Regions from separate parts of the Gilliamella sp. ESL0250 genome, predicted to be linked through region 2. Evidence: riboswitches for the same ligand, from Rfam matches in the RefSeq annotation. Region 2 holds a riboswitch; the other holds the start of a gene.

Region 1 (15,327 bases), on a different contig from region 2:
CGATTAAAATCTATAACTAGTTAAATTTAAAATAATTTTACAATGAAACGGTATAGAATCCTGAATATTTTTTACAAAAATTACTCTAATTTTGCACCAATAAAATAAGGGATAATTCTTATATAAATGAAAAACTCACTCACACAACTGGGGAAAAGCAGAAAGCGTAATACTTCCCTTAATAGTTATATGGCATTATCCGCAAATATTTAGCGGTTCAAAAGATAGGAAATTAAAACTTAAGTTATTTATTAATAATCATAATTAAATAAAAACGCATAAAGCGATTTTTGGTAAAATGCCTTATGCAGTTTTAGCAAATTATTTTAATCATGCAGCGTAAACAACTCGGTGTTTTTCTACACATTAGCCGATATTTTTATTTTTTGTGTATTAAGTATATACTTTGGCAAAATTGATTTTTGAATAGATTGAGTAACAGATCGTATGCCATTATCGACATTAATTATTTTACCCCTTTTTATTATTACAATTGTTTTTGCCTCGCTTTTTAAACAGAAAAAATGGCAACTTTTAACCATAACTTTGCTGACGGTTTTTATTGTAATGGAGCTCACTTCTATCTACTTTAGTGGTGGCTTTATTGATTATCAGTTTTATGTAAATTTAAACATTAATGACATCATCGAAGGGTTATTTATTTTTAAATTGCAAGCTGTATTGGTTATTGTTGTCTTTTTTACCCTTATATTTTTGCTAACAAAACTCGCTGATTTGTGCAAACGCAAATGTCATTTAGCAGTCCGCTTGTTATTAGCATTTTTAGCAATAGCATCAATTAGTTATCACAATGGCCCATTCAGCCGTTTATACGAAATCTATCAAGTCACGAGCGCACCTCGTAAGCCATTTGAACAAGCGTTACAATCACTCAATATGACTAACTATACCAACAAAAATCAGCTTGTTAGCCATCAGGGTAAAAATATTATTGTGCTATCTTTGGAATCGTTTGAACAAGGCTTTTTTGATGTTGAAGATATAACGCCAAATTTACGACAACTACGTCAAAATTATACCTTTTTCGCTAATATGCCAATGAGTTCTGGTAGCACTTGGACTACCGCATCAATGTACACTTATATGACCGGTATGCCTTTTTTAATTGGCGGCTATACCACATCACCATTAATGCGTGCAGATAAAACAAACTTAGTCAGTTTGGGGGATGTACTTAAACAAGCGGGATATCAAACCCGTTATGTCATGGCAAGCCCTGATTTTGCTGGCATTGGTCATACTGCTGAGCTGTTTGGTATGCAAGTTATTTCCGAAAAAAACTATGTTGGACAATATCCACCGGCACCTTTTGGGTTGTATGACAAAGATATTTTTGATGTTGCACAAAAACAAATTAGCGAAATGCGCCAAACAAACAAACCCTTTGCTTTGTTTGTTTCAACTGTTTCAACCCATGCACCAAATGGTTTTGCTGATGAAAGAATGCGATCGGTTATTTCACCAAAGACGGATAATATGTCGTTTGTTGCAGCTTCGTTAGATCATAACTTAGGACTTTTTATCCAACAATTAAAAGATAAAGGATTATTGGAAAATACGGTATTTTACATTTTTCCAGATCATTTAATGATGGGTTCTGGCACACCAACAATCAATCGTCTTTCAAAAAAAGAGCGCAAACTTTATTTATTAACAAATGCACGCACACAAGATCTACAAAAAACGTCTGATCAAACCATTTATCAAATAGATTTGCCGCGTTTAATTTTAAACGGCGCACAAGTTGAAAGTAACGCCAAATTTTTGACAGACTATTTAACCGAGCCTAATTTTGATAAAAAACAGTTTATTGAACAAAATAAATCCACCATTGCAACAATCAATAATTCAGCCCAAGTGTTCAAATAGGCAAACAAAATGACGTCTGATACATTCATTTTAGTCATAACAATCAGCTTTTTAGGAATGATTTCACCTGGACCTGATTTCTTTTTAATACTAAAAAATAGTTTGAGTTATAACCGTAAATTGGCTTTACTCACCTGTTTAGGTGTCATCACAGCCATTTTAGTTCATATGAGCTACTGTGTTGCAGGCATTGCAGTACTCATCACTACCACACCGCTACTTTATAATGCTTTACGTTATGCAGGTGCTGCTTATCTAATATGGCTTGGTATAAAGGCATTAATTACCTCAAAACCAAATACGACCTATATAGGTAAGCAACAAAACAAACCGTCAATTTCGGCTAAATCAGCCTTTATACAAGGATTTTTATGTAATTTACTTAATCCTAAAGCAACCTTATTTTTTCTAGCTATTTTTACTCAAGTACTTGATGCCGAATCCTCAACGATGGATAAGCTTATCGTTGCAATGATTATTGGGATTGAAGCCGTTTTTTGGTGGCCTTTTGTGGTGTTTATTTTTCAAACGCAAAGCGTGCAACGGCGTTATTTTAGAATTCAATTTATAATTGATAAATTACTTGGGATCATTTTAATTATCTTGGGAATTAAAGTTATTTTGGGAGTTTAAATGATTAAAGTTTAAGGGAGGGATAGATATTCATACTAAAAAGCATACTTTCCTGAAAGTTTTTTACAAATAGGCTTTCTTCTTTGAATATTCCCCCGTTAATTGTTAAACTGATACTAATTTAGCTTTATAATCATTTTGCCTTTATTTACCGATTATAGATTAACCGTTCACTTTTTTATTCAATAGGCTAATTGAAATGGATAAATTATTACAATATGGTCGAGAGCTTCTTGAATTAGAGATACACGAAGCACAAAAATTACCAGATCGACTAGGCAACGATTTTGTTAACGCATGTCAGCTTATTTTAAGCACCAAAGGTAAAGTTGTGGTTTCAGGTATTGGCAAGTCTGGGCATATAGGTAAAAAAATTGCGGCTTCATTAGCCAGTACAGGCAGTCCAGCATTTTTTATGCATCCATCAGAAGCCTTGCATGGCGATTTAGGAATGGTAACACCAAACGATGTAGCTGTTTTAATTTCTTACTCAGGCCGAGCCAAGGAATTTAATTTAATTTTACCTATTCTTGCCGAAATGAAAGTACCCGTTATTGCTATTACTGGAGGATTAGATTCACCGCTGGCTAAATCAGCCCAAGCCATTCTTGATATTTCAATTGAAAAAGAAGCATGTCCAATGGGGCTTGCACCAACATCAAGTTCAACCAACACGTTATTAATGGGCGATGCGCTAGCAATTGCTGTCATGCGCGCACGAGGCTTTAAAGAAGAAGATTTTGCACGCTCTCACCCTGCTGGTAGCTTAGGTGCCAAATTACTCAATCATGTGAGCGATGTAATGCGAACCGGCGAACGAATTCCTAAAGTTTCACAAACGGCAACGGTGTTAGATGCCATGCTAGAATTAAGTCGAACAGGTGTAGGTTTAGTTGCAATCTGTCAGGATAATAATAAAATAACGGGTGTATTTACCGATGGCGATCTACGCCGATTATTATTAAAAAATGGTACATTACAAGATAGCATTATGGACGTTATGACCAGCCCAGGGCATCGCATCCCTGAAAAATGGAAAGCGGTTGAAGCGTTAAAATCATTTAATGATCATAATATTACCGCCGCTCCAGTGGTTAACAGTGAAGGTGAATTAGTAGGCGCGTTAAACATCCATGATTTGCATCAAGCTGGTATTAGCTAAAACTATTGATAAATACCTATTGCCAAAAGGTGCTATCTATTGAGATAATTACCGTCCTAAATTTTTGTCGTTAGACGGAGATCAAAGAAAAGTTACACAATTGAATTCTGGTTTGGTTTTTTGAATCACATCAAATTGATATTGTGTTGTATATTTTAACCAAAATTAATAGATGATGAAACTACAATGGCAGAAAAGCGAAATATCTTTCTAATTGGCCCTATGGGGGCAGGAAAAAGCACAATAGGCCGACAAATTGCACAACAACTAGGTATGGATTTTTTTGACTCGGATCAAGAGATTGAAAAACGTACCGGCGCCGATATTGCATGGATTTTTGACCTAGAAGGGGAAGACGGATTCCGTGCCAGAGAAGAAAAAGTCATTAATGAATTGACTGAAAAACAGGGTGTCGTTCTTGCAACTGGCGGAGGTTCTGTCTTATCTAAAGAGACACGCAATCGATTATCCGCTCGAGGAATTGTTGTCTATCTTGAAACAACCATTGAAAAACAAATGGCAAGAACACAAAAAGATAAACGTCGACCTTTATTACAAGGTGGTAACACACCTCGAGAGCTTTACGAAGAGCTTGCCGGTGAGCGCGAACCACTTTACGAAGAAATTGCCGATATTACAATTAAAACCGATGAACAAAGTGCTAAAGGTGTTGCAAGTTATATTATTGATAAAATAGAGCAGATTTAAGTCATTTATTTTAGGGATAATGGCTAATCATAAAGCAATAAATCTTTTGATAGGTTAAGGAGTAAGTATGCGTGTAGATAAAGATGACCGTTATATATCAGAACAACCTAGTAAGGACTCTACGCTCTCATTAAAATTGCCAAACCTTTTTAAAGATTTTCCAAAGAAAAAATTAATTATTTTTTGTTTAGCAATTGTGATGCTTTTATTGCTTAGCTTGATTATCTTTCATTCTGCTCGTAAAAAAGAAGCAACACCATTAACGCCACCAGAGGTTAATGGTGTCACTTCAACAGAAGAAACCAATAATGTTGGGATTAGTGAAAATCAAACTAGAATTGCTGATTCGATAGAGGAAGTGCTTTCAGACAATGCATTAAATCAAGCGAATATGCAACAGCCACTTGAATCCGATGATGAGACAAATGATAGCCTAACTTCATCAGCAAATAATCAAAATAGGGGTTATAGAGTAAATGGTCATTCTGCGACAATATTAAATAGCAGAGCTAATACTAATAAGTCTAGTAATACAAATATTACACAATCAACCAATACAAAAAAAAATAGCCATAATAAAAACTCAGCTAGTCGTAAAGATGAAAATAGTGATTTAGGAAAAAACATTAAGATAAAAAATGATCGTTATGTCATTCAGCTTAGTGCATCTAAATCAGTTGAAGGTTTAAAAAAATTCGTTAAACAAAACAATATAACGGATTACCATATTTATGAAACTAAACATAAAGATGGTTCATGGTTTATTTTAATCAAAGGCAACTATTCATCAGTAGATGAAGCACATAAAGCAATCAAGGCTTTACCAAGTGCACTACAAAAAGACAAACCATGGGTTAAATCGGGTGCAACGATTAATAAAGAAAAAGCATCAAAATAGCAAAGAATATCGTTTATTTATCCGATCAACGACAAATAGGAGCATCCGTTGAAGAAGCACCGAGCCTTTTTAAAATGGGCTGGAGGAAAATATGAGCTAGTGGAAACAATTAAACAATATCTGCCAGAAGGTGATCAACTGATTGAACCTTTTGTCGGCGCTGGTTCCGTATTTTTGAATACCAACTACAAAAGTTATATTTTAGCGGATATTAATCATGATTTAATTTCATTATACAAATTGCTAAAATCAAGTCCTGATCAATTTATCCATGACTTGAAATTGCTATTTGTCGCTCAAAATAATCAACCTGAAGCGTTTTATCAGCTTCGAGAAGTATTTAATCGCAGCCAAGACCAGTATTTTAGATCACTATTATTTGTCTATCTAAATCGGCATGGTTATAACGGCTTATGTCGTTATAACAACAAAGGACTATTTAACGTACCATTTGGGCGTTACAAGACCGTTTATTTTCCTGAAAAAGAACTCTATTTTTTTGCGGAAAAAGCGCAAAAAGCACAGTTTATTTGCGCACCTTATCACGAGGTGATGAAGAAAGCGAAAAAAAATTCGGTCATTTATTGTGATCCGCCCTATGTATCTCCAAATGAATCAGCGGGTTTTACTGCTTATTATTCAAATATTTTTGGATTTGAAGAACATAAAAACTTGTCACAATTGGCTGAAACCATGGCATATAAAAAAGATATACCGGTATTAGTGTCTAATCATTATACTGATTACACAATGAGCCTTTATAGTAAAGCAAGTCATCTTTATCAAGCAGAAATGCGACGTTCAATTAGCTGTGCAGGTGAAGGTCGTAAAAAAATCGACGAGATCTTAGCATTATATAAAAAGTCATAATCAGGCTTGAATATAAGGTGAGTTATTAGAGGTAGGTTATGAAAAAATTTATTATTGCCCCATCAATATTATCAGCTGATTTTGCTCGTCTTGGTGAGGACACTCAAAAAGTGCTTGATGCTGGTGCTGATGTTATCCATTTTGATGTCATGGATAACCATTTTGTACCAAATCTAACCATGGGAGCTATGTTTTGTAAAGCACTGCGAGACTATGGCATTACCGCACCTATTGACGTCCATTTAATGGTATCACCGGTTGAAGAACTCATCACCGCTTTTGCCAAAGCTGGCGCAACCAATATCTCTATCCACCCAGAAGCGACTATTCATTTGGATCGCTCTTTACAATTAATTAAAGATCACGGCTGCACGGCAGGTATTGTGCTTAACCCTGCCACACCGCTTGATTGTTTAGATTATATTATTGATAAAATTGATATTATTTTATTAATGAGTGTTAATCCAGGTTTTGGAGGACAATCGTTTATACCTTCCACAATTAAGAAATTACAACAAACCAAACAGCGTATTATTGAATCTGGGCGCGATATTCGTTTAGAAGTTGATGGTGGCGTAAAAGTTGAAAATATTGCGGAAATAGCCAAAGCAGGTGCCGATATGTTTGTTGCAGGCTCCGCCATATTTAGCCAGCCTGATTATAAAACCGTCATTGATGCCATGCGTAAAGAGTTAGCAGGAGTTATACATGAATAAACTAAAAGATATTCAAGCAATCGCATTTGATTTAGATGGTACATTGGTTGATAGTGTACCGGGGCTGGCACTGGCTACACAAAATATGTTGGCAGAGCTGAATCTACCGACAATTAGCAATGAACAAGTCAAAAATTTTGTCGGTAATGGTATTGATATCATGCTCGAGCGAGTATTTCAAGCAATTCAAGTTGATCCATCAACTGAGCTACTTGCAAAAGCTAAAAATCTATTTAACCAGCATTATGATAAAGTTATTGATGCAGAAACGAAACTGTTTCCCAATGTTAAAGAAACCCTAAAAGTGCTTCATGATAATCATTATCCGCTGGCATTAGTGACCAATAAACCTGCTCAATTTTTACCGGCCTTGCTGACTTCCTTAGGTATAAAAGAGTACTTTTCGTTAGTACTTGGTGGTGGTGATGTGATTAAATTAAAACCACACCCAGCGCCGTTGTATCAAGTAATGGCTACATTTGGATTGTTTAGTGATCAGTTACTTTTTGTTGGCGATTCTAAAAATGATATTACCGCCGCTCAAAATGCTAACTGTCCAACCATCGCCTTAAGCTATGGCTATAACTATGGTATTTCGATCGCAACCAGCAACCCTGATTTTTTATTAGATGATTTTAAAGACATATTAACATTATTACCTCAGCCAAAAGCTGATGCAAAAAAATAATTAGCATAAATTAGGAACAAATTATGAGTAAACCGATTGTATTTAGTGGCGCTCAGCCTTCAGGAGAATTAACACTTGGCAACTATTTAGGTGCGTTAAAAAATTGGGTGGCTCTGCAAGGTGAATATGATTGCGTTTATTGTATCGTCAATCAACATGCGATCACTGTACGCCAAGATCCCGACAAACTACGCAAAGCCACATTAGATACATTAGCGCTTTATTTAGCTTGCGGCATTGATCCCCAAAAGAGCACTATTTTTGTACAATCACACGTCCCAGCACATACCGAATTAGGCTGGGCATTAAATTGTTACACCTATTTTGGTGAGCTCAGTCGTATGACTCAATTTAAAGATAAATCGTCTCGTCATTCTGAAAACATTAATGCCGGTTTGTTTGATTATCCAGTGCTGATGGCTGCCGATATTTTGCTTTATCAAGCCAACTTAGTACCTGTTGGCGACGATCAAAAACAACATCTTGAATTATCGCGTGATATTGCTATGCGCTTTAATGCACTTTATGGCGATATATTTACTGTTCCTGAGCCATTTATTGCCAAAGTGGGCGCCCGCGTTATGTCACTGCAAGAGCCAACTAAAAAAATGTCTAAATCAGATGAAAACCGCAATAATGTGATTGGATTACTCGAAAATCCTAAAGATATTGAGAAAAAAATCAAACGTGCGATGACCGATTCTGACGAACCGCCAGTGGTACGTTACGACATAAAAAATAAAGCTGGTGTTTCAAACCTACTTGATATTTTAACTGGCGTGACAGGTAAACCGATTGCCGAGCTTGAAAAAGAATTTGAAGGCAAAATGTATGGCCATCTCAAAACCGAAGTTGCAACGCAAGTCATCGATATGCTAACTACTTTACAAGCCAAGTATCATCAGTACCGGGATGACGAAAGTTATCTGTTTTCAATCATGCAAGAAGGTGCCGAAAAAGCACGTTCAAAGGCCGAACCAACTTTGAAAAAAGTTTATGATGCAATCGGTTTTGTATAATTGCCAAATCAATAATTGATTATTACTAAAAATAAAACAGTATGCAATGGCTTTAATAGACTAAATAAATTGGCAACAATTAAAGCCATTTAACTATACAGGTTAGTTATGAAGATTATTATTCTTGGTGCCGGACAAACAGGTAGTGCGCTTGCTGAATATCTCGTTACCGAAAAACAAAACGATGTTACTGTGGTTGATGAAAACCATGACAAATTACAATCTCTACAAGAACGTTTCGATTTACAGGTGATTTGTGGGAAATCATCCTATCCTCAAGTATTAGAAAATGCCGGTGCTGAATCAGCGGATATGCTTGTCGCTGTAACGAATTCTGACGAAGTCAATATGATGGCCTGCCAAATTGGTCATGTTATGTTTAAAATCCCACAAAAGGTCGCACGCATTCGAGCGCCTGAATACAATGACGAAAATTACCCGCTGTTCAATAAAGATTGTATTAATATCGATCATATCATTGCCCCAGAAAACCTTATCACTAATCATATTAGTCAATTAGTACAATATCCTGGTTCGCTACAATTTGCGTCTTTTTATCGTAATCGTGTCTGTTTAGTGGCTGTGACTGCCTATTATGGCGGTGCGTTAGTTGGCAGTGAATTATCTGGACTTAAAGAGCATTTACCACATGTTGAAGCTCGTGTCGTGGCAATTTATCGTAAAAATCGCTTTATCCGCCCGCTTGGTTCCACCCTTATTGAAGCCGGTGATATGGTCTACTTTATAACCCCACCCGTCAATATCAAAGCGGTGACCAGTGAGTTACAACGGTTAGAAAAGCCCTATAAACGTATCATTATTAGTGGTGGTGGTGGCGTGGCTGTCGCTTTAGCAAAACGTTTAGAAAATGACTATCACGTCAAATTAATTGAGCGAAATGCTGAGCGAGCCGAATTAATCGCTGAGCAACTCGTTAATACAACAGTATTACATGGTGAATCATCAGATCAAGAATTACTTTCACAAGAACAAGTCGAACTTACTGATCTGTTTATTGCTGTTACCAATGATGATGAATCCAATATCATGTCCTCCATGCTTGCTAAAAGGATGGGAGCTAAAAAAGTGATTGTATTGATTCAACGCCAAGCCTATCTTGAACTGATTAATGATAGTGTGATTGATATTGCAATTTCACCACAACACGCTACGATTTCAGAGCTGTTAAGTCATGTAAGACAAACAGGCGTTGTTAAAGTCGTATCATTAAGGCAAGGTGAATCCGAAATTGTCGAAATTGTTGCCACTGGTCGTAGTGAAACATCAAAACTCGTTGGCAAAAATATTAATGGCTTAAAACTGCCTTCTGGTGCAACCATTGGAGCTGTAGTGCGCGGTGAAGATGTCATTATCGTTAATACCGATTTAATGATAGAAGACAATGATCATCTAATCATATTTTTGCCAGATAGAAAAGCAATTACGGACATTGAAAAATTATTACAATAACTTGTTAAAAATAGATAATCAGTTCATAATAATTAAATAAATTTTGACTCGGGGTGTTTTTTGTTTCAACAAAAAACTGAGATTTTACCCGTTGAACCTGATCTGGATTATGCCAGCGTAGGGAAGTCTAAGCCATAAATTCACTAAATTGGTCAATTCTTCCCAACATATATAAAATATAAGGAGGGAAGAAATATGCCAGCAGTCAAATCATTCAAAACCAACCAAGCAACCGCTTTTATCCATCACATTAAACAACAACGCCCACTCGTGCATTGCATAACTAATGATGTAGTCCAAAATTTCACCGCCAATGTACTACTTGCTATTGGTGCATCACCGGCAATGGTGATTGCCGAGCAAGAAGTTGCGGCATTTGTTACCATTGCCGATAGTTTACTGATTAATATTGGCACGATTCACAGCAGCATAGCCACAAGTATGTTATTAGCAGCAGCTAAAGCTCAGCAAACACAAACCCCATGGGTACTCGATCCTGTCGCTATAGGATCTGCGCTTAATTATCGTACTGAATTTGCATATCAATTATTGTCGTTAAAACCAACGGTAATTCGTGGTAATGCCTCAGAAATATTAGCGCTAAACGGTCAAAACTCATCGGCAAAAGGACCTGACGGTCAAGACTCAACCCAATCAGCTTTAACCGCTGCCCAAGAGCTTGCGCAAAAATATCAAACTATCGTTGCAATGACAGGAGATATCGATTACATCACCGATGGCAACATCATCTATAGCATAATAGGTGGTGATATAGCGTTAACAAAAGTGACTGGAACAGGATGTTCGTTATCTGCCATGGTAGCAGCCTTTATAGCCAATTCACCTGACATTTTATCTGCTACCGCCTCGGCATGTTTTATGATGAAAAAGGCCGCTGAACTTGCCAATAAACAGCAAGGATTAGGCACCTTTGCAGTATCTCTATTAGATCAACTCTCACTATTTAATCCATCACTTGAATAAGGATAGAAGATGAAAAAACAATTGGATTTAACCCTTTATTTAGTGCTCGATCCACTACTCTGTGGTGGTATTAGTGGTATGGTCAATACAACAAAAATTGCTGTCAAAAACGGCGTAACCGCTATACAGTTAAGATCAGAAAAAGAACTAGCAGGTAAAGATTGGTATCAAGCAGCATTAGCATTGAAAGAAATACTAAGTGATACGCCTGTCCCGCTATTTATAAATGATCATGTGGATATTGCTTTAGCAATTAAGGCCGATGGCGTACATATTGGACAAAGTGATTTACCTGCCGATGTCACTCGCCAACTCATCGGCAAAGATAAATGGTTAGGGCTTTCAATATCTAATCGCCAACAACTTGATACCACTCCTTGGCAACTAATTGATTATATTGGTATTGGCCCTATCTTTCCAACAACAACCAAAAAAGATGCAACGGCAGCACTGGGAATCGAACAGTTAACCAAGTTAGTAGCACTAAAGCAGCGCCCTGCTGTTGCCATTGGTGGCATTGATGAAAAAAATGTAACTAATGTTATTCAAACAGGCATTGACGGTGTTGCGATAGTTTCGGCTATTTGTGGCAAAAAAGATATTCAACAAGCAACGTTATCGCTTATTAATAAAATCAAGCAGGTTAAATAGGAAATACTATTATGACAACAATTGCATTGACCATTGCAGGATCTGATCCTAGCGGTGGTGCAGGTATTCAAGCCGATTTAAAAACCTTTTCTGTACTTGGCGCCTATGGCATGTCGGTCATCACGGCCCTAACGGCACAAAGCACACAAGGGGTTGATGCGGTATTAGCGATCTCGCCCGAATTTATTGAAGCCCAATTTAATACGCTTTATCAAGATATTCAAATTGATAGCGTAAAAATGGGAATGCTAATGAATAAAGAAATAGTCACAACCGTCCACCACCTGCTAAAAACCAATCCAATCCCGATCATCGTCTTAGACACCGTCATGGTCGCCAAAGGGGGACATTCACTACTAAAACCTGACGCCATCACAGCCATTCGTGAACTTTTACTCCCCCTAGCAACCATCATCACTCCCAATCTACCAGAAGCCGCTGCACTACTTGATTGTGACGAAGCAAAAAACGAAGATGATATGCAAAAGCAAGGGCATGAATTACTCAAGTTAGGCTGTAAAGCGGTATTAATGAAAGGAGGACATTTGCCCAGCAATGAAAGCCCTGATTATTTAATCACTCAAAATAACATAGTTAAAATAACCGCTCCACGCATTCAAACAAAAAACACCCACGGTACAGGCTGCACATTATCCGCAGCGATTGCCGCATTATTACCTAAAAACAGCTTACCAGACACAATAGCCCAAGCCAAAAATTATCTACATGGCGCAATTAGTCATGCTAACGATTTAAATATAGGGAAAGGAATTGGACCAACACACCATTTTTACCGTTGGTGGTAATCGCACAATAAACAAACTAAATGGGATTTAAGTTGTCAACTATTGTATATAACAACCAATCCCATACCTTAACTAATGCAGATTCTTTGCTTCACTTGTGCTACAGGTAAGTGTCCCTTTTTTTCCTTGTTCATTTTTAGAGTAGTCAGCCCAACAACTTTTCATTGATAAATCAATTTTTTTTATTAACTCAATTCTTCTTACATTATAAGAGCAAACAACATAATAAGGTTCAACTTCCGTATAGTGATTAACTTCCCATATTAACTCATGTTTCTTACCATCAACCGTTCCTTTTGCTGGTTTTAAAGCCCCCATTCTAGAAGGATTATCGTAATAAACAATCATGCTGCTAAACGATACAGTCAAACTATTTATATCGTCAGAAACCTCCCACCCATCAGGCATGTTTTCAACTTCTTCTTTAACGTTGATTTTTTGTGGGCACTCAATCTGATAAGCATTAACAAAAAAAACCGCACCAAACCAAGCCATAATAGCCACAGTAACACTCAATATTTTACCTTTCATAATATATCCTTCTAACAATAGCTTATTAATAAACAGATAAAAGCATTCTAAAATTTCAAAAATCATGCCAATATATTAAATAAAACCAATTATAATTAATTAGTTATAAGTAATTAAGCTATTTTCACCATGTTAACTAAATTAAACAATTTTTTTATTATTTCTGTTTTGAGGTGAAATTTCAATAATGTGGCATAACGAAGGTGTCGCCAAAAAAGCCCTGTACCATAAAATAAGACTCATCACGACCATACGCAATTCAAACTCAAAATATCTACGGAACGGATTGCACACACCCTACCGCAATTGCGCATTAAAACTTAAATTAAAATAATGTATTGAAAAAATAAACTATGGTTCAAAATTTTAGTGGGATTTGAGTTATCGGCTATTACATATAACAACAAATCCCATATTTTAACTAATACAAGTCCTTTGCTTCACTTGTGCTACAGGTAAGTGTTCCTTTTTTTCCTTGTTCATTTTTAGAGTAGTCAGCCCAACAACTTTTCATTGATAAATCAATTTTTTTTATTAACTCAATTCTGCTTACATTATAAGAACAAACAACATAATAAGGTTCAACATCTGCTTTAAAATCGACTTCCCATATTAACTCATGTTTCTTACCATCAACCGTTCCTTTTGCTGGTTTTAAACTCACCTTTTTAGAAGGCTTACCGTGATAAACAATCATGCTGCTAAACGGTACAGTCAAACTATTTATATCATCAGAAACCTCCCACCCATCAGGCATGTTTTCAACCTCTTCTTTAACCTTGATTTTTTGTGGGCAATCAATCTGATAAGCATTAACAAAAAAAACCGCACCAAACCAAGTCATAATAGCCACAGTAACACTCAATATTTTACCTTTCATAATATATCCTTCTAACAATAGCTTTTTAATAAACAGATAAAAGCATTCTAGCATTCCCCAAAATATGCCAATATCTTAAACAAATTTTTTGTTATTTCTGTTTTAAATTGAAATTTCAATAAGGTAGCATAACAAAGAAGTCCCCAAAAAACCTAGTGTCATCAAATATAGAGATAGTCAGTATGCAGTCCTAACAAACTTATAACCAGCCTCATTAACAGCAGTGATAGCAGCTTCTTGCGAAATAAAACTATTTTCGATATCAACCTCTCGTTTGGTTAAATCAACGGTCACTTTTGCATTTGGATCAATATCATTAATCGCTTTTGTTATCATTTTCACACAATGCTGACAACTCATATTATCGACTATTAATTTCATAAAAATCTCTCTATTTCTAACGTATATTTAATAAATAACCAAGTAATATGCCTATTTATAACACTATTTTATTTGATTACATTTAATTTTTTTCACAAACATGATAATATTTACTTCCTTTTTATATTTATAACAAAATATTATGATGAAAAAAATAAAATATTCTTTATTGTTAGTTTGCAGTTTAATCCTTGTTGGCTGTTCTGAACCTAGTTCTATCGACCGTTGGATTGATAACCCTACCGCTAACGAAATAAAAGTCACAATTGATGGCAATGAATTAACTATTCCAGCTAAATCAGGTGTTAATTATACATTTGAATATGGCAAACATACCTTATCGTATAATAATGACAACTTCAATTTTGTCGTAAAACCGGCTCAATTTGGAGAATCAGGTCTGATTAACCCAACACAAAGCAACTACTACTTATACACAGTCATCTATTCAACGTCTGAGATGAATAATGAACAATACGAAAAGATCCTAAGAGAAAACAGAGAAATCAATAACATTCCAGCCATTATTGATGGTAAAGAGCAAGAAATAGAGATGCCAGCAAAATTAATCAATGATGTATTTATTGAAAAAAGCCAATATCATTGGGATTATTCTTATGATCAACCTTTCCCAAAAGAAATAACTCAAGAACTAGGATTAAAGAAAAACCAATCTTATCAAGAACGATTAAGAAAATTATATCGTGAAAGTGACTTTATTGAGTTATTAAAAGAAGATGAGCAAGGCGACATTAGTTTCCCTTACCAACCTAAAAAGTTCAGTGAGATAAACCAATATGTTATTCCTAAGATTGACTTAAATAGCATAAAATGCGAAGAAGGTCGCCAATATATGGAAAGTCTGTTAAATGATTGGAATCACCTTATGACATTAAAAGGTAGTGATTTTACAAAACCGTACGACAATTTGGCATCAAATGATGCAATGGCTAAAAGCTATGGTTCAGAAGACAAATGTACAGAAAAAAACGATCCTGAGAAAACTTATAGAAAAGAATTGAGGCAATTTGTTGATGCTC
Region 2 (15,327 bases):
TGCTCTAAGCCATATAATTTACCTTCAACGTAACGTAGTCGTTTAATAAAATAAACTTCTTCCTGATCATCACATTGTAGATTCTCTTTCACTTTGGAACAGGGCTTGATAATATCGACATTAAAAACTGTCGATGAACCATAAACATCTTCTAAATCAACGGTAAAACCATGACTTTGTAAAAAATTGAGGTAACCTCTTTTTTTGCGTTCACGAACAAAAATGCCACTGCCTTGCACTTGATAAATAACGCCTTGTCGTTCCAGACAATTGAGCGCTTTAATAATTGTGCTACGACTTACCTGATACTGATTAATCAATCCTTCAATATTGGCAAGTTGAGTGCCTTTAGCTAATTGCTGCTGATAGATCGTCTGTTTAATTTTTTTGGCAACATCTTGATATTTAATCATTTATATATCTTTTTATTGAGTAAGTAATTTAACTATTATTTTATACAGATTAGGTTAACTTTTAAATTAAATGATATAAAAAGTCGATCTAGATCACAAACAATATAATTGGTCATTAACAATTTTGAAATTGTCTATAAGATAACCTTACTAAATTGCTTTTAGGAGTATTATGGATGTCATCAAAAATTAGAGATTATAACAAACTAGCCGTTGATATTTTAAATGAGTTAGGCGGTGAAAAGAATATTGTCACCGTTTCTCGCTGTGCAACGCGTCTTCGCCTTGTTACCCAACATACACCAGATCACGCAAAAGAAAACATTGCTAAATTGCCGGGCGTGATTACCGTTGTTGAAAAAGGTGGACAAATCCAAGTGGTTATTGGTACGCATGTTGATAAAGTTTATAACGCTTTTACTCAACTAGTTAATATTGATAACAAAATTGAAGCCGGAAATGATAGCAATATATTAAATCGCATCATTGCAACCATGTCTGCCGTATTTGCCCCTTTTGTTTATATTTTAGCGGCATCTGGGATTTTGCAAGGCATCTTGATTTTACTTAAATTGGCATGCCCTGAATTAGAAAAAACTGGCACCTTTGAGGTATTCAATTTCATCTCTTGGGCCCCTTTTGTCTTTTTACCTATCTTTATTGCCATTACCGCTTCACAGCATTTCCGTTGCAACCTTTATATCGCAGTTGCTTGCTGTGCAGCGCTGTTATCGCCGACATGGACTGAGTTTGCAAAACTAATAAGCGAGGGGCAAGAAATTGATCTATTTGGCATTGCGCTATCGAAAACCACCTATGCCTCAACTGTTTTACCACCGCTATTTTTAGTTTGGCTACTCTCTTATTTAGAACGCTTCTTAGAACCTCGCCTGCACAGCATTATAAAACCGGTTCTATTGCCATTATTTAGTCTTGTCATTATGGTACCTTTAACATTACTTGTTGTTGGTCCATTAACCGCAAATGGTGCACAATACATTGCCAATGGCTATAATTGGTTTGTCAGTCTAGCACCTTCAATAGCTGGTGGGATTATCGGAGCCGTTTGGCAAGTCTTTGTTATTTTTGGCGTGCATTGGGGGATCACACCTGTTATCGTTGAAAACTTTAAACAGTATGGTCAAGACTCTTTCCAAGCGTTTCAAACCATTGCCGTTATTGGTCAAGTCGGGGCAGCATTTGGTTTTTATTTAAAAACCAAAACACAAGAGATGAAAGGCATTTCGTTATCCGCTTTTATCACTGGCTTATTTGGTATAACCGAACCTGCTATTTATGGCGTTAACTTACGTTTTAAAAAGCCATTTATTTATGGTTGTATCTCGGCTGCTTGTGGTGGTATTGTGGCTGGATTTGTTGCACCTCACTATGTTGCTTACGCTGGTTTGCCAGGCCCTTTAACTATCGTCAATGCGATTAGCCCTAATAATCCAGATTCATTTACTGGTGTCTTAATTGGTGCGCTTATTGCTTTTTTTGGACCTGTAGTTTTGATCCAAATTTTGGGCACTGGCGAAACCATACAAGATACAGTTAATAACCAAGAGATTATCAATAACCAAGATGATAATCCTAAAATTCTTCTTGATGAAGTTGATATTACCAGTCCAATGACAGGACATGCTTTACCACTAAGTGAAGTGCCCGATCCTGCTTTTTCACAAAAACTGATGGGCGAAGGGATTGCAATTGAACCTACTGATAATCACGTTTATGCACCTTTTGATGCCGAGGTAACTGCGGTATTTGAAAATTCTAAACATGCCATTGGGTTAACATTAGATAACGGCGTTGAGTTACTAATTCATGTGGGGATTGATACGGTTAATTTGACTAATAACGAGTTTGCATATCACGTTGAATTACACCAAAAAGTGAAAAAAGGTGATTTACTCATCAGCTTCAATCCTGAGGCAATTAAGCAAGCGGGTTACCCGTTAATCACTCCAATTATTATTGTTAATACCGATCAATACCAATTCATTTCATTAACTGATAAAACAGAAGTGACCGTTGATGATATCATATTTAAAATTAAGCAATAACAAGGAATCAAAAATGACTAAAAAACCATTTTTATGGGGCGGTGCTTTAGCCGCTCACCAATTTGAAGGTGGCTGGAACGAAGGCGGTAAAGGACCAAGCGTGGTTGATGTTATGACCGCAGGCGCTCATGGCGTTGCAAGACAAATCACCCAAGATATCGAAGCGGGTAAATTTTATCCAAATCATACCGCGATTGATTTCTATCATCATTATAAAGACGATATCAAACTTTTTGCCGAATTAGGTCTTAAATGTTTACGCACCTCAATCGCCTGGACTCGAATTTTTCCAAAAGGTGATGAGCTTGAACCAAACGAAGAAGGACTTCGCTTTTATGATAACGTTTTTGATGAGTTAATTGCTCACGGTATTGAACCTGTTATCACCTTATCGCATTTTGAAATGCCGTTACATATTGCTCGCCAGTATGGTGGTTTCAGAAACCGTAAAACAGTTGAATTTTTTGAACGTTTTGCCACTGCGTGTTTTGAGCGTTATAAAAATAAAGTCAAATACTGGATGACATTTAACGAAATCAATAATCAAATGGACACCAGTAACCCTATCTTCTTTTGGACGAACTCGGGCGTACAAGTTAAGCCGGGTGAAAATCCGCAAGAAGTCCTGTATCAAGTTGCTCACTATGAACTATTAGCCAGTGCTAAGGCTGTGATTGCTGGTAAAAAAATCAATCCAGATTTTCAAATTGGTTGTATGGTGTCACATGTGCCAATTTATCCATATTCTTGTAACCCTGAAGATATGATGGCATCAGAAATTGCTATGCATCAACGCTTCTTCTTCCCTGATGTTCACGTTCGTGGTTATTACCCTGCTTATGCTTTGAAAGAGTTTGAGCGTGAAGGCTATAAGCTAGATATCACCGAAGAAGATTTAGTTTATTTGAAAAAAGGTACGGTTGATTACATTGGTTTTAGCTACTATATGTCAACCGTTGTGAAAGCGGATGCCAAAAATGACAATCGCGATAACATCGTTAACGGTGCACTACCTAATGCGGTTGAAAATCCTTATATCAAAAGCAGTGATTGGGGCTGGCCAATTGACCCTGAAGGTTTACGTTATACACTCAATCGTTTGTATGATCGTTATCAATTACCACTATTTATTGTGGAAAATGGTTTTGGAGCAATTGATGAACTTGAAAACGGCAATCAAGTGCACGACAAACCACGTATTGAATATCTAGGTGCACACATTAAAGCCATGCAAACCGCCATGGATTATGATGGCGTTGATGTGATTGGCTATACCGCATGGGGAATTATTGATGTCGTATCATTCACCACTGGCGAAATGAAAAAACGTTATGGCGTGATTTATGTTGACCGTGACAATGCTGGTAACGGTAGCATGAAGCGTTATAAAAAAGATTCTTTTGAATGGTATAAACAAGTGATTAGCACCAACGGTGCAAGTTTAAAATCATAATTATCAGTTAACAGAAATTTTATTAAGAGGATGCGTTTAGGTTTTGCCTGCATCCTCATTTTTTATGACGAAAAAGACCTAAAACGGAAAAATTAACTGTTTTTCAACTTGTGGATCAATTAACGTTACATGAAAACCAATTAACCGAACACCGCGACCATTACGCCGTTCTAACCAAACTTTATGTGCTTGTTCAATCAAATCGGCTTTATCTAATTTAGACCATACATGCTCTTGTGTTGTCAGCTGAAAATCGTCAAATTTAAATTTGACACCTTGCCGAGCAATCGACAGGTCAGCACGCACTTTACTTAATCGTTTTTCCATTTCTTCAAATAATGGTTCAAACTGCAATAAACATTCATCCCAACTATGAATATCATCTGTTAAGGTGCGCTCGACCCCAACCGACTTACGTTGCCTGTCGTTACACACTTCGCGATCATCAATACCTTGACATCGTTCATGCAATATTCGCCCAAATTTCCCAAATTGGTTAAGCAATTTAGTCACATCATAATTAACGACATCGTTACATGTAAACAGCCCTAATTGGGCGAGTTTTTTTTCAGTGACTTTACCCACTCCCGGAATTTTTTTTAGGGGAAGCCGCTCAATAAAGCTATCGACTTCATCGGGTGTTATCACATATTGACCATTAGGTTTGTTCATATCTGAAGCTATTTTGGCAAGAAACTTAAGGGGAGCAACACCCGCTGATGCCGTTAATTCAAGTTCGTTGTAAATAGCGTGACGGATATCTTGAGCAATTAAGGTAGCAGATCCATAGCAGAGCTTGCAATCAGTCACATCAAGGTAAGCCTCGTCGAGCGATAGTGCCTCGATAGATTCAGTATAGCGCCTAAAAATTTGGTGGATCTGTTTTGACACTTCTTTATATACCGCATGCCTACCGGGTATAATTTTAAGATTAGGGCACAGTTTAATAGCTTGTGCCATTGACATAGCACTGTGTATACCATATTGACGAGCTAAATAATTGGCAGTAGCAACCACACCGCGTTTACGCGGATCGCCCCCCACCGCAATAGGCAGATTGCGATAACGGGGATTGTCTCTCATTTCAACGGCGGCATAAAAACAATCCATATCCACATGAATAATTTTTCGCATAAACGGTTTTACAACACTTAAAATACAACTGTATAAATATACAATACCATAACTTAAACTGTTGTGTAAATAATCTTTGCGGTTACTTAGCCAATTTATCGAAATCAATTAAACCATTTTTATCATAAGGGTCACCAATCGAGCGCGTTGATTGATGATAATTAGGATTAACAATGCTTTTTCAGAAAAATATAAGTTATCGCTTAACCCTGCTAAATCAGACCATGTGTGAATCAAATCTTGCGTACTAAATTTGCGATCCACATAATGTTGATAATGATTCGGATGCGTTGCCTTCCATATTGGTGATTGCAAAGCATAAATGGCATCATATATATCGTTTTAAATGGTACTTTATATTTTGTGTAAATATTAATCGCTGTTATTATTGGCAATTGCAAATCATATACGTTTAAGAGGGTAATAAAATCTTATACTTTAAGCTTTTTAATTTAAAGATCAAAACTATTAATAACTCAGTATTAATAAACATGTCTGCAAATTAAATCATGATTTCTTCGATTAATCGGTGTTTTTTAAAGCATTACAGACGAATAGACAAAGCGCTTTATTTAGTGTTTAAATCTCACTTTTTATTAAAAATTAAAACCCAATATTTTCGCAATGCGATTATTTTCTGGTTGTTTTAACTCTGTTGGCATCCCGTTAAAAACAATCTGCCCATTATCCACGACCAAACAACGCGAAAAATAACTGAGCGAATCATCAAGATAATGCGATACCATCATTAAGGTTAAACTAAATTTATCACAAATTTGATTAACTAATGCTAACATTTCATAACGTAGAGCTTGATCAAGCGCTGAAAAAGGCTCATCCAATAATAAAATAGGCCGATGTTGAATTAAACAACGCGCAAGTGCCACTCGCTGCCGTTGCCCACCTGATAACTGTTCTGGATATCGTTTGCCAAATCCATCCAGTCCCACTTGAATTAAAATGTCACAAATAGTCTGTTGCTCAGTTACCGTTAACTTTAATGATGGTTTAAGCCCTAAAGCGATGTTTTGTTCAACGGTTAAGTGACTAAATAAATTGTTATCTTGAAACAACATTGATACAGGGCGTTTGCCAGGAAGTAAGTTATTTGCGTATTGTTTATTAAGAATGATATCGCCCGATTTTGGATGAATAAATCCAGCAATTAAATTTAATAAAGTACTTTTACCTGCACCACTAGGCCCAACAATAACGACGCGTTCTTTTGCTGCTATCTCAATATCAAAATGTACTTTAAAATTATCATATTGATAATTAATGTGATTCAGTTCGATCATAATCTATCACAACCAACAAACTAAAAGATAATATTAACAATAATGCAGCAGTTACGGTACTTTCTTGATAATAATAATGCGATATTTGCTCATATAAATAGTAGGGTAACGTAATGACTGACTGCCCACCAAATAACGCAATAATACCAAAATCACCTAACGATAATATGGCTGAAAAAGCAAAGCTCTGAATGATTAATTTTTTTAGCGCTTTGTATTCGATCAAATAAAAATGCAACAAACCATCAATATTTAGTGATTGACTTAATTGCCAGTAACGTGATGTCACATCATACATTGGCGCTGCAAGATTTTTTAATAAAAAGGGCAATGCCATAAAACCATTACACAACATAATTAAGCCACACACAAGCACAGAACTATACGCGTACGGAAATAACATTAAAAACATACCTGACGCTAGTGCCATACTAGGAATAATTAAAATCAGCGATCCAACCAACATTAATCGATTGCTCCACTGTGTTTGCTGATTAATCAATAGGCGGCTGTTGGTATAAAGTAATAATAAAGCAAGTAGCATAGCAATCATTGCCGATCCCAAAGCAATTAATACCGAAAACATAACAGCATGTTGAAAAGTGGCCGTTAAAAATGACCATTTAAAAAAATAAATCCCTTCAATAAGTATCGTAATGATGGGTAAAACAATAAATAGCCCACCAATAATAATAATCACCATACTCAACAACACTAAGTGAAACGAAACTGGCACACAATAATTTTGCCTAACGTAGTTCACACTAAGTCTTTTATTATAATTTGTTTTTTGCATCAACCGCATAAAACTAACGCAACAAACTAACTGCAAACAGGCTAAAAATACAGCTTGCATCAAATCAAACTCACGAATAGATTGATAAATAGCCACTTCAATTGTGGAATATTTTGGTCCACCTCCAAGCGTTAATACTATGGCAAAACTTGAAAAACAAAGCATAAAAATAAGCGATGCCATCGGGAACAATTGCCGACGTAGTAGTGGCCATTCAACCAATTTAAAATAAGTAAAACTCGAAAAATTTAACTGCGTCGCTAACTGTTTGTGTGCGACAGGTACGTTATTTAACGTTTGGTAAAATAAACAACAAGCATACGGAAAATTAAGAAACACATGCGCAAGTAATATACCTTTCAAGCCATAAATAGAGGTAATAAATGGCAATCCCAAATAATCGAAAACCTCAGCCAATAAGCCATGTTTCCCATAAACAGACAATAACCCCGTCACAACAACGAGTGTGGGTAAAATAAAGGTAATAAGCATTATGCGTAACAATAACCGTTTACCCCAAAAATTGACCATTGATAAAGCTTTCGCCATTACTATTGCCGATAAAATAGATAATAATGTCGATAGTGTTGCTTGAAATACTGTTATCCAAATCAAATGCATTAAATAACTATCAAAATAGACAGTTAAATTATTTGACTGGATAGCGACCAAGAAAAGTGCACATAGCGCTGTGCCTAATACAATTAAGATGAAGCTTGCAGCGCTAAAACCAGGAAGTAATGTTCTTAATTTCAACATTAGGCTAAATAAAACTACTTACTAATGGTGGATTTCCATTCACGTACCCACGCTTTTTGATTCTGTTCAACTTGCTTGGCATCAAACTCAAGTGCTTTATTGACTGGCTTAATTTGCTGAAAAGCTTCGGGTAATGGAATGTTAATAATCGGATACATGAAATTTTTTTCAGCAAATTGGCGCTGTACCTCAGGGGTTAATAAATATCGCAAAAATGAACGTGCAAGCTCCGGTTGCTGACTGTACTTAGTGATGCCCGCAACTTCGACTTGGCGGTAATGGCCTTCATCAAAAATAGCCGCAGCATAACGATGATCATTATCATTCATAATATGCGCAACAGGTGAAGTGCTATAACTAAGCACAAAATCGGCCTCACCTTTCAAAAATAAACCATAAGATTCGCTCCAACCTTTGGTCACAGTCACAGTATTGTTAGCTATTTTTTGCCAAGCAGATGCTGCATCATTACCGTATATCTTCTTCACCCAAAATAATAAACCTAACCCTGGGGTGCTGGTTCTTGGATCTTCATAAATAATATTCCAGTTGGCTTGATTATCAACTAGCTCATGCATACTCCGTGGTGGATGATTGATTTTTTGTTGATTATAAATAAATGCAAAATAACCAAAATCATAAGGCATAAAATCACTATCCCACCAATCGGTATTTAAATTATTGGGCTTACTAATTTGATGAGGAATAACAATACCCGCCTGTTTGGCTTGATCTAAAAGGTTATTGTCTAACCCTAAGATCACATCGGCATTGGTTCTATCACCCTCAAGGCGAATTCGATTTAAAACCGCTACGCCATCGCCTAATGCAACAATTTCAAGTTGGCAATCGCACTGCGCTTCAAACCCCTTTTCAATCTCTTGCCCAGGCCCCCACTCTGAAATAAAAGAGTTATAACTATAAACCGTTAAGGTAGGCTTTACATCAGCAGCATTTGCCATGAAAGGAATAGAAAAGACCAAAAATAATAACAATTTTTTACAAAACATTTTGCCTCCAAAATAGCCAAAAAAGACAAAAGGTTTGAGCAAGTACAATAACTCAAATCCCTCCGCTGGCATGATCCAGTTCAGGTTCGACGGGTTACGTTAGTCTATCTAACATTCTCAGCCCTACTGGGCACCCCGTTGAGAACATGGGCTAGTGTAGTGGTTGGAATAAGGATTGTAAACAACTGTAAATAACGAAAATGATAAAGATCGGTAATAGCCTAAAAAAAACCATCCATTAGTTTATTGATTTTATATTATTTTTTTGTTCTCAAACAACCAATCACCTTACCATTCTAAATGCTTAAAAACAAACCAGTATAAATTTGCTTCTAAATCTATCAATAATTTGAGCTCAATTGCCTGTTATCGGCTCTGGTAATGATTACCCTTGATGACGGCGTAGCCCCGACGACACCATTACAATCATCTTCATCTAGAGCTTTATTACGACAAACCCCATTGGTGAGGTCTTTTACTTGCGGAAGTCGATAGTCTAAATCATCATACCAATCGGTATGGGTAGGAGTCCCATCAACTCCTACCATTACCGAGGTGCTACGGATCAAGAACCACTTCTGTAATACAAATCCATATGTTACGACTTCATTACCCTATCTATCTCTACCCACTAACTCGAATGTCTGTGGTAAATTTGGCTTATAAATTAGATCTGAATAAGTTAGATGGTGGCTGTGCCGAACGTCATAGTCATCGTCGTTTGGTTTAGGACCAGTTAAGGTAACTCGCGCCACATCTTCTGAACCATCAAGCCAACTATCCCAATAACTACTGGTTGTTTTCCTTGTCACAGTAGCGGTGATCCCCTCATGCGTAACTAGCTCCCATGTCAATTCAATTGGATCAATCCCCTCTATGTCTAAATCAAAATATAATCCATTAGCTCCCGTGGTCGGAAAATTGAGGGCGTATGATTCAGGGTTGACTGATTGCGTAAAAAATCCTTTGTTTGGATGCCATATGTCAGCAGGTCCAACTTGTGTATTTTTGCCGTAATTCAGGTTAGGTCTGACAAATTTGATAATAGGTGATGGTGGTAATATTATTGCATCACTACGATTAACCACTCGGACATTTTTACTGGTTAATGCCTGCAAATTCCATTAATACGGCAATAATAACAGAATCAACGCCAATAGGATTTTTGAGAATGATTTCAATAATAATTTGAGGGATAACTTCGAGGATATAAACGAGTAAAGTGTAAAAACTGGTCTTAAACCGCCTACACGGAGGTGAAGCCAATATACTATAATCCCATTTCGCAAAAGGCAAATAGGATTTTTGTTTTACAAAACCCTTTTTTATAGGTTGCTTTTAATTTATTGTTTTTATTTATTTTTATTTATTGATAAAAAAAGGGTTAGCTGGATTTTAGATTTTTTAGTAATGCGTAAATTTAACCACTAAGAAATAGTTGAGTAGAATTTTGACTTTATTGTTTTTAATCCAACTTATCAAAACTCATTATAAACCAATATATAAAAATTAATTGTGCACTTCTAACTAATCTTGACCCCAGCAGGAATCGAACCTGCAACTAGCCCTTAGGAGGGGCTTGTTATATCCATTTAACTATGAGGTCATTGGAGTACTTATTCTAATAAATTTGAAAAGATAATGCCATTTAAATAACGAAAAATTTTCTATTTTTAGTAATCATGATACAATCGCATCATCTTTAACCTTATTACTTTTAATCAAAGATACTATGAAAAAACGAATAGTTGGTATGATGTTTTCGGTAATGGCGCTCACAGGTTGCGCCTCTTATCAGTCCGAAAACAATTCCTATAGTGATCCGTTATCTGGCTTTAACAAAACCATGTTTAATGTTAACTACTATGCGCTTGATCCTTATATTTTGCGTCCTACGGCAGTCGCTTGGAAAGATTACGTCCCTTCCCCTGTTCGTACAGGTGTGGTTAACTTTTCCTCTAACCTTTCTGAACCCGCTTCAATGGTGAACAACTTATTACAAGGCGATGTTCATAAAGCTGGCACGCATTTAGCACGATTCTTTTTAAATACCGTTTTCGGTTTTGCGGGTTTGATGGATGTTGCTAGCATGTCAGATCCTCAATTACAAAAAGGTGGCAAACGGAGTTTTGGTGATGTTTTAGGTCATTACGAAGTGCCTTATGGTCCTTATGTTGTGCTACCGTTTTATGGTTCAGCAACGTTAAGAAACGAAGGTGGTAGCGTAGTTGACTCTCTTTATCCACCGCTTGTTTGGTTAGATTGGCAGTGGGCGTTAGTGCGTGGTGCATTTGACGGTATTGAAGCGCGTGCAGTGGCGATTGAGTATGAAGATTTAATTAAAAATAGCGATGACCCTTATAACTTTATGCGTAACGCTTACTTCCAACGTAATGACTTTGTAGCATCGGGTGGTAAAGTGGACGAAAGCAAGCAAAAGCAACGTGAAGAATCGATTAATGATGTTATTAATGATATCGATTCACAATAGCTTTAATTAAATTATGCTGTTGTGTTAAATCGAGCTAATAAATAAACCGCCATTAATTGGCGGTTTATTTATGGTCTTTTATTTATGATGACGCTAATTAGTCACTTTTATTTGCCTATCTATTTCAATATTGGTTTCATTTCTGGCAGATAATGCCAAAATCGGCTTGGCATTTGTTGCCGTTGTAATTTAGGATTGATGCGTTCTTTGATGGTTAACGCATTGCAATAGCGTAACCACATGGTTTGAAATAATGCTTCGTCTTCGGTTAGATAATGTTGATTAACTTGGCTGTTGATAATCAAATCATCTTTATTAATAAGCGAAACTGGTTCAATACTGTGTAAATTATAAATATAACCATATTCACGCTTTTCGTCATATATTGCCCATTTTTGATCGGCAAAGCGCTCTTTAAAAAATTTAAGCACCAACGGCAAAACATTATAAATAGGTGCAATAATCGAAAAATAAATTTTATCATCCCTATCGTTACGCTCAACAACACCTTTAACAGGATTATTAATAGCATTAAAGCGTACAAATTGCATCACACGATGCCGTTCTCGGCTCACTTTTTTAGCAATATCATGCACAGTTAACACATCTTGATCGGCAAAATCAGTTTCGATTGATTTAGAGGATTTAAATACCTTACAAATGTAACGAAAAACGATTAAATCACTTTCAGGCAATTCCGATAGCCAAACATACATCAAATGACGAAGCGCAACTTTGCTAATCTTGTTAATTAATGCTACGCGTACTCGTTCATATTTTACATCGCAAAATTCGACATGATGCCTATCAGACACTAACAACGGTTCGACCTGCCCTGTGGTTAATAAGCATTCAGGCATTTTTTTGAATTTAAAAGCATCAAACACAGCACAAAGCAAGCTTTCAAAGCTCTTATCATAATAAAACGCTAACATGTTTTACCAACCCATCACTAATTGCTGTGGAATATTTGTCTGTTTATCTTCTAGCAAAGGCGGATCTTGCAACGTAAGTCGGATATATTCGGCCGATGAATTGAGTAATTTGAATTTTTTCATCTCATGACAAACAACAAAAAATTGTGCACGTTTTAAAACAACGCCAATGCGTTTAAGCGCGTCAAGAGTAAGCTTTCGATGACGCCTTGCCATCACAATTAACTTGGCAGACTTAACTCCAATGCCTGGCACTCGTAATATTTTTTGATAACTATCACGATTAACATCAACCGGAAAAAACTGCGGATTGCGGATTGCCCAAGCCAATTTGGGATCGACCGTTAAATCCAGATCTGGATATTGATCGTTAACTATTTCATCGACATTAAAATCATAAAAACGCAATAACCAATCGGCTTGATATAAACGGTTTTCGCGCACTCTTGGTACTTCTTGCACAACAGGCAGCCGTCTATCGTAGCCATTTACCGGAATAAATCCCGAATAATAAACTCGCTTCATAGTTGGTCGTTTATAAAGTTTGGCGGTTAATTGCAAAATTTGCTTATCCGACTCATCTGTCGCACCAATAATAACTTGAGTACTTTGCCCAGCAGGTACAAATTTGGGTGTGGATCGAAATTTTTTGCGATCTTCAATATTTTCTAACACATTTTGATGAATTTGGCGCATAGGTTGATAGATACTTTGATGATCTTTATCAGGCGCAAGTAATTTAAGGTTTTCTTCGGTTGGAATTTCTAAATTGACACTCATCCTATCAACTAATAAGCCAGCTTGATTAATTAGATCATTACTCGCACCAGGGATCGCTTTCATATGTATATAGCCATTAAAGCCATGCTCATCACGTAAAATCTTTACCACTCTAATCATTCTTTCCATGGTGTGATCTGGGCTTCGAACAATCCCCGAACTGATAAATAAGCCTTCGATATAATTACGGCGATAAAATTCAATGGTCAAATTGGCCAGCTCGCGCGGGGTAAAGCCTGCTCTTGGAATATCATTACTTTGTCGGTTAATACAATAAGCGCAATCAAACATGCAATAATTTGTCAGCATAATTTTAAGTAACGAAACACATCTTCCATCGGCAGTAAAGGTATGGCAAATACCAGATTTATGTGCATTACCGATACCTTTAGCTTTATTACTTCGTGATGCACCACTTGACGAACAAGAAATATCATATTTTGCTGATTCGGCTAATATCTCAAGTTTGGTTATCATTTTTTCGGACATATTTAACTCACCAAAAACACTGTTTATTTATACAGTTTACAGCAATCATATAAAGCTTTGCAAGCAAATATTACAGACTAAAACAACCATCATCGATACCGCTTTTAGCAACTTTTTATGAGGTTATAATTGATTTAATTGCTTTATTTATATAAATAATCAAATCAATATCAGAAGATCAAAATAAAAAACACGGCAAGGTATTGTTCAGCTTACAAGTGTACGCTATAATCAACGCACTTTTTTGTATGAAGCCAGATAACTTAGGAGCTAAATAGTAAATGAAACGTGTTGTTATTACAGGGTTAGGAATTCTTTCAAGTATTGGGAATAATACTAAAGAAGTTTTAGAATCACTAAAAATCGGTCGTAGCGGTATTACCTTTTCCCAAGAAATGAAAGATAGCGGAATGCGTAGCCATGTATGCGGGAATGTCAAGCTCGACACGACAGGACTGATTGATCGCAAAGTTGTTCGCTTCATGAATGACGCTTCTATTTATGGTTATCTAGCTTTACAACAAGCCATTGAAGACGCAAAATTGACTCCAGAACAAGTCTCTAACCCTCGCACTGGTTTAATTGCTGGTTATGGTGGCTCAACCAAAACACAATACAATGTCGTTGCTGGCATGAAAGAAAAAGGCCTACGTGGTGTTGGTCCTTATGCTGTAACCAAATCAATGTCATCGGCGATTTCGGCTTGTTTAGCAACCCCATTTAAAATCAAAGGGATTAGCTATTCAATGACATCTGCTTGTGCAACATCAGTTCACTGTATTGGTCACGCTGCAGAACTGATTCAACTTGGCAAGCAAGATATCGTTTTTGCCGGTGGTGGTGAAGAACTGTGCTGGGAAATGTCATGCGAATTCGACGCCATGGGTGCTTTATCAACCAAATATAACGACAACCCAGAAAAAGCATCACGCGCTTATGATAAAAATCGTGATGGTTTTGTTATTGCAGGTGGTGCGGGCATGGTTGTTGTTGAAGAATTAGAACATGCCCTTGCGCGCGGTGCTCATATTTATGGTGAACTTGTTGGCTATGGTGCAACATCAGATGGGCATGATATGGTTGCCCCATCAGGCGAAGGTGCAATGCGTTGTATGCAACTTGCTATTCAAGATTTAGATGTTCCGGTTGATTACATCAACACCCACGGCACATCAACCCCAGTGGGTGATGTCAAAGAGTTATGGGCAATCAAACAAGTATTTGGTGATAACATTCCAGCGATTTCATCAACCAAATCAATGACAGGTCACTCATTAAGTGCAACTGGTGCACAAGAGCTTATTTATTCATTATTAATGTTAGAACATGGTTTTATTACACCAAGCATTAACATTGATGAACTTGATGATGCAGCAATTGGCATGAACATTATTACCGAACCAACCGAGCGTGAACTTACCACAGTCATGTCAAATAGCTTTGGTTTTGGTGGTACAAATGCCTCAATTGTCATGAAAAAATACAAGGGTTAATAAGTAAATTTAATTGATACCAATCAATAAAAAACCGTTCCATTGAGAACGGTTTTTTATTAACGTAGTCAGATGTTAAACAATCTTGCAAGAGCTTGCTTAGTTACTGAATCAAAAACTTAAAACAGTGAAAGCCATTATCACTATTTTAACTACTTAAGCAATTATTAATCGTTATAACTGTTATACCCTCCCTGATCAGTTGTCGGC

The links. Region 2 has a riboswitch for thiamine pyrophosphate ahead of thiB (thiamine ABC transporter substrate binding subunit). Riboswitches for the same ligand answer to the same signal wherever they lie in the genome.
Region 1: it holds a riboswitch for thiamine pyrophosphate, as region 2 does, so the genes downstream of both, thiM (hydroxyethylthiazole kinase) here and thiB (thiamine ABC transporter substrate binding subunit) in region 2, are expected to answer to the same signal.

The regions. Positions count from the first base shown of each region.
Region 1 covers NZ_JAAEDV010000013.1:38,089-53,415, reverse strand. Annotated here, with positions in the region: gene GYY69_RS10450 (LTA synthase family protein) at 448-1,890, shown strand; gene GYY69_RS10445 (LysE family translocator) at 1,900-2,523, shown strand; gene gutQ (arabinose-5-phosphate isomerase GutQ) at 2,723-3,685, shown strand; gene aroK (shikimate kinase AroK) at 3,872-4,393, shown strand; gene GYY69_RS10430 (SPOR domain-containing protein) at 4,461-5,291, shown strand; gene GYY69_RS10425 (Dam family site-specific DNA-(adenine-N6)-methyltransferase) at 5,340-6,161, shown strand; gene rpe (ribulose-phosphate 3-epimerase) at 6,200-6,877, shown strand; gene GYY69_RS10415 (phosphoglycolate phosphatase) at 6,870-7,565, shown strand; gene trpS (tryptophan--tRNA ligase) at 7,589-8,584, shown strand; gene trkA (Trk system potassium transporter TrkA) at 8,693-10,054, shown strand; TPP riboswitch at 10,094-10,195, shown strand; gene thiM (hydroxyethylthiazole kinase) at 10,250-11,038, shown strand; gene thiE (thiamine phosphate synthase) at 11,048-11,689, shown strand; gene thiD (bifunctional hydroxymethylpyrimidine kinase/phosphomethylpyrimidine kinase) at 11,701-12,495, shown strand; gene GYY69_RS10385 (STY0301 family protein) at 12,568-13,026, opposite strand; gene GYY69_RS10380 (STY0301 family protein) at 13,448-13,906, opposite strand; gene GYY69_RS10375 (heavy-metal-associated domain-containing protein) at 14,084-14,287, opposite strand; gene GYY69_RS10370 (hypothetical protein) at 14,430-15,327, shown strand, end outside.
Region 2 covers NZ_JAAEDV010000008.1:90,633-105,959, forward strand. Annotated here, with positions in the region: gene GYY69_RS07775 (GntR family transcriptional regulator) at 1-413, opposite strand, end outside; gene GYY69_RS07780 (glucose PTS transporter subunit IIA) at 590-2,479, shown strand; gene GYY69_RS07785 (6-phospho-beta-glucosidase) at 2,493-3,932, shown strand; gene dinB (DNA polymerase IV) at 4,011-5,066, opposite strand; gene thiQ (thiamine ABC transporter ATP-binding protein ThiQ) at 5,663-6,364, opposite strand; gene thiP (thiamine/thiamine pyrophosphate ABC transporter permease) at 6,342-7,919, opposite strand; gene thiB (thiamine ABC transporter substrate binding subunit) at 7,934-8,929, opposite strand; TPP riboswitch at 8,969-9,077, opposite strand; gene GYY69_RS07810 (hypothetical protein) at 9,271-9,477, opposite strand; gene GYY69_RS07815 (hypothetical protein) at 9,544-10,047, opposite strand; tRNA gene GYY69_RS07820 (tRNA-Arg) at 10,464-10,535, opposite strand; gene GYY69_RS07825 (MlaA family lipoprotein) at 10,662-11,420, shown strand; gene GYY69_RS07830 (TIGR03915 family putative DNA repair protein) at 11,540-12,355, opposite strand; gene GYY69_RS07835 (putative DNA modification/repair radical SAM protein) at 12,359-13,624, opposite strand; gene fabB (beta-ketoacyl-ACP synthase I) at 13,906-15,117, shown strand.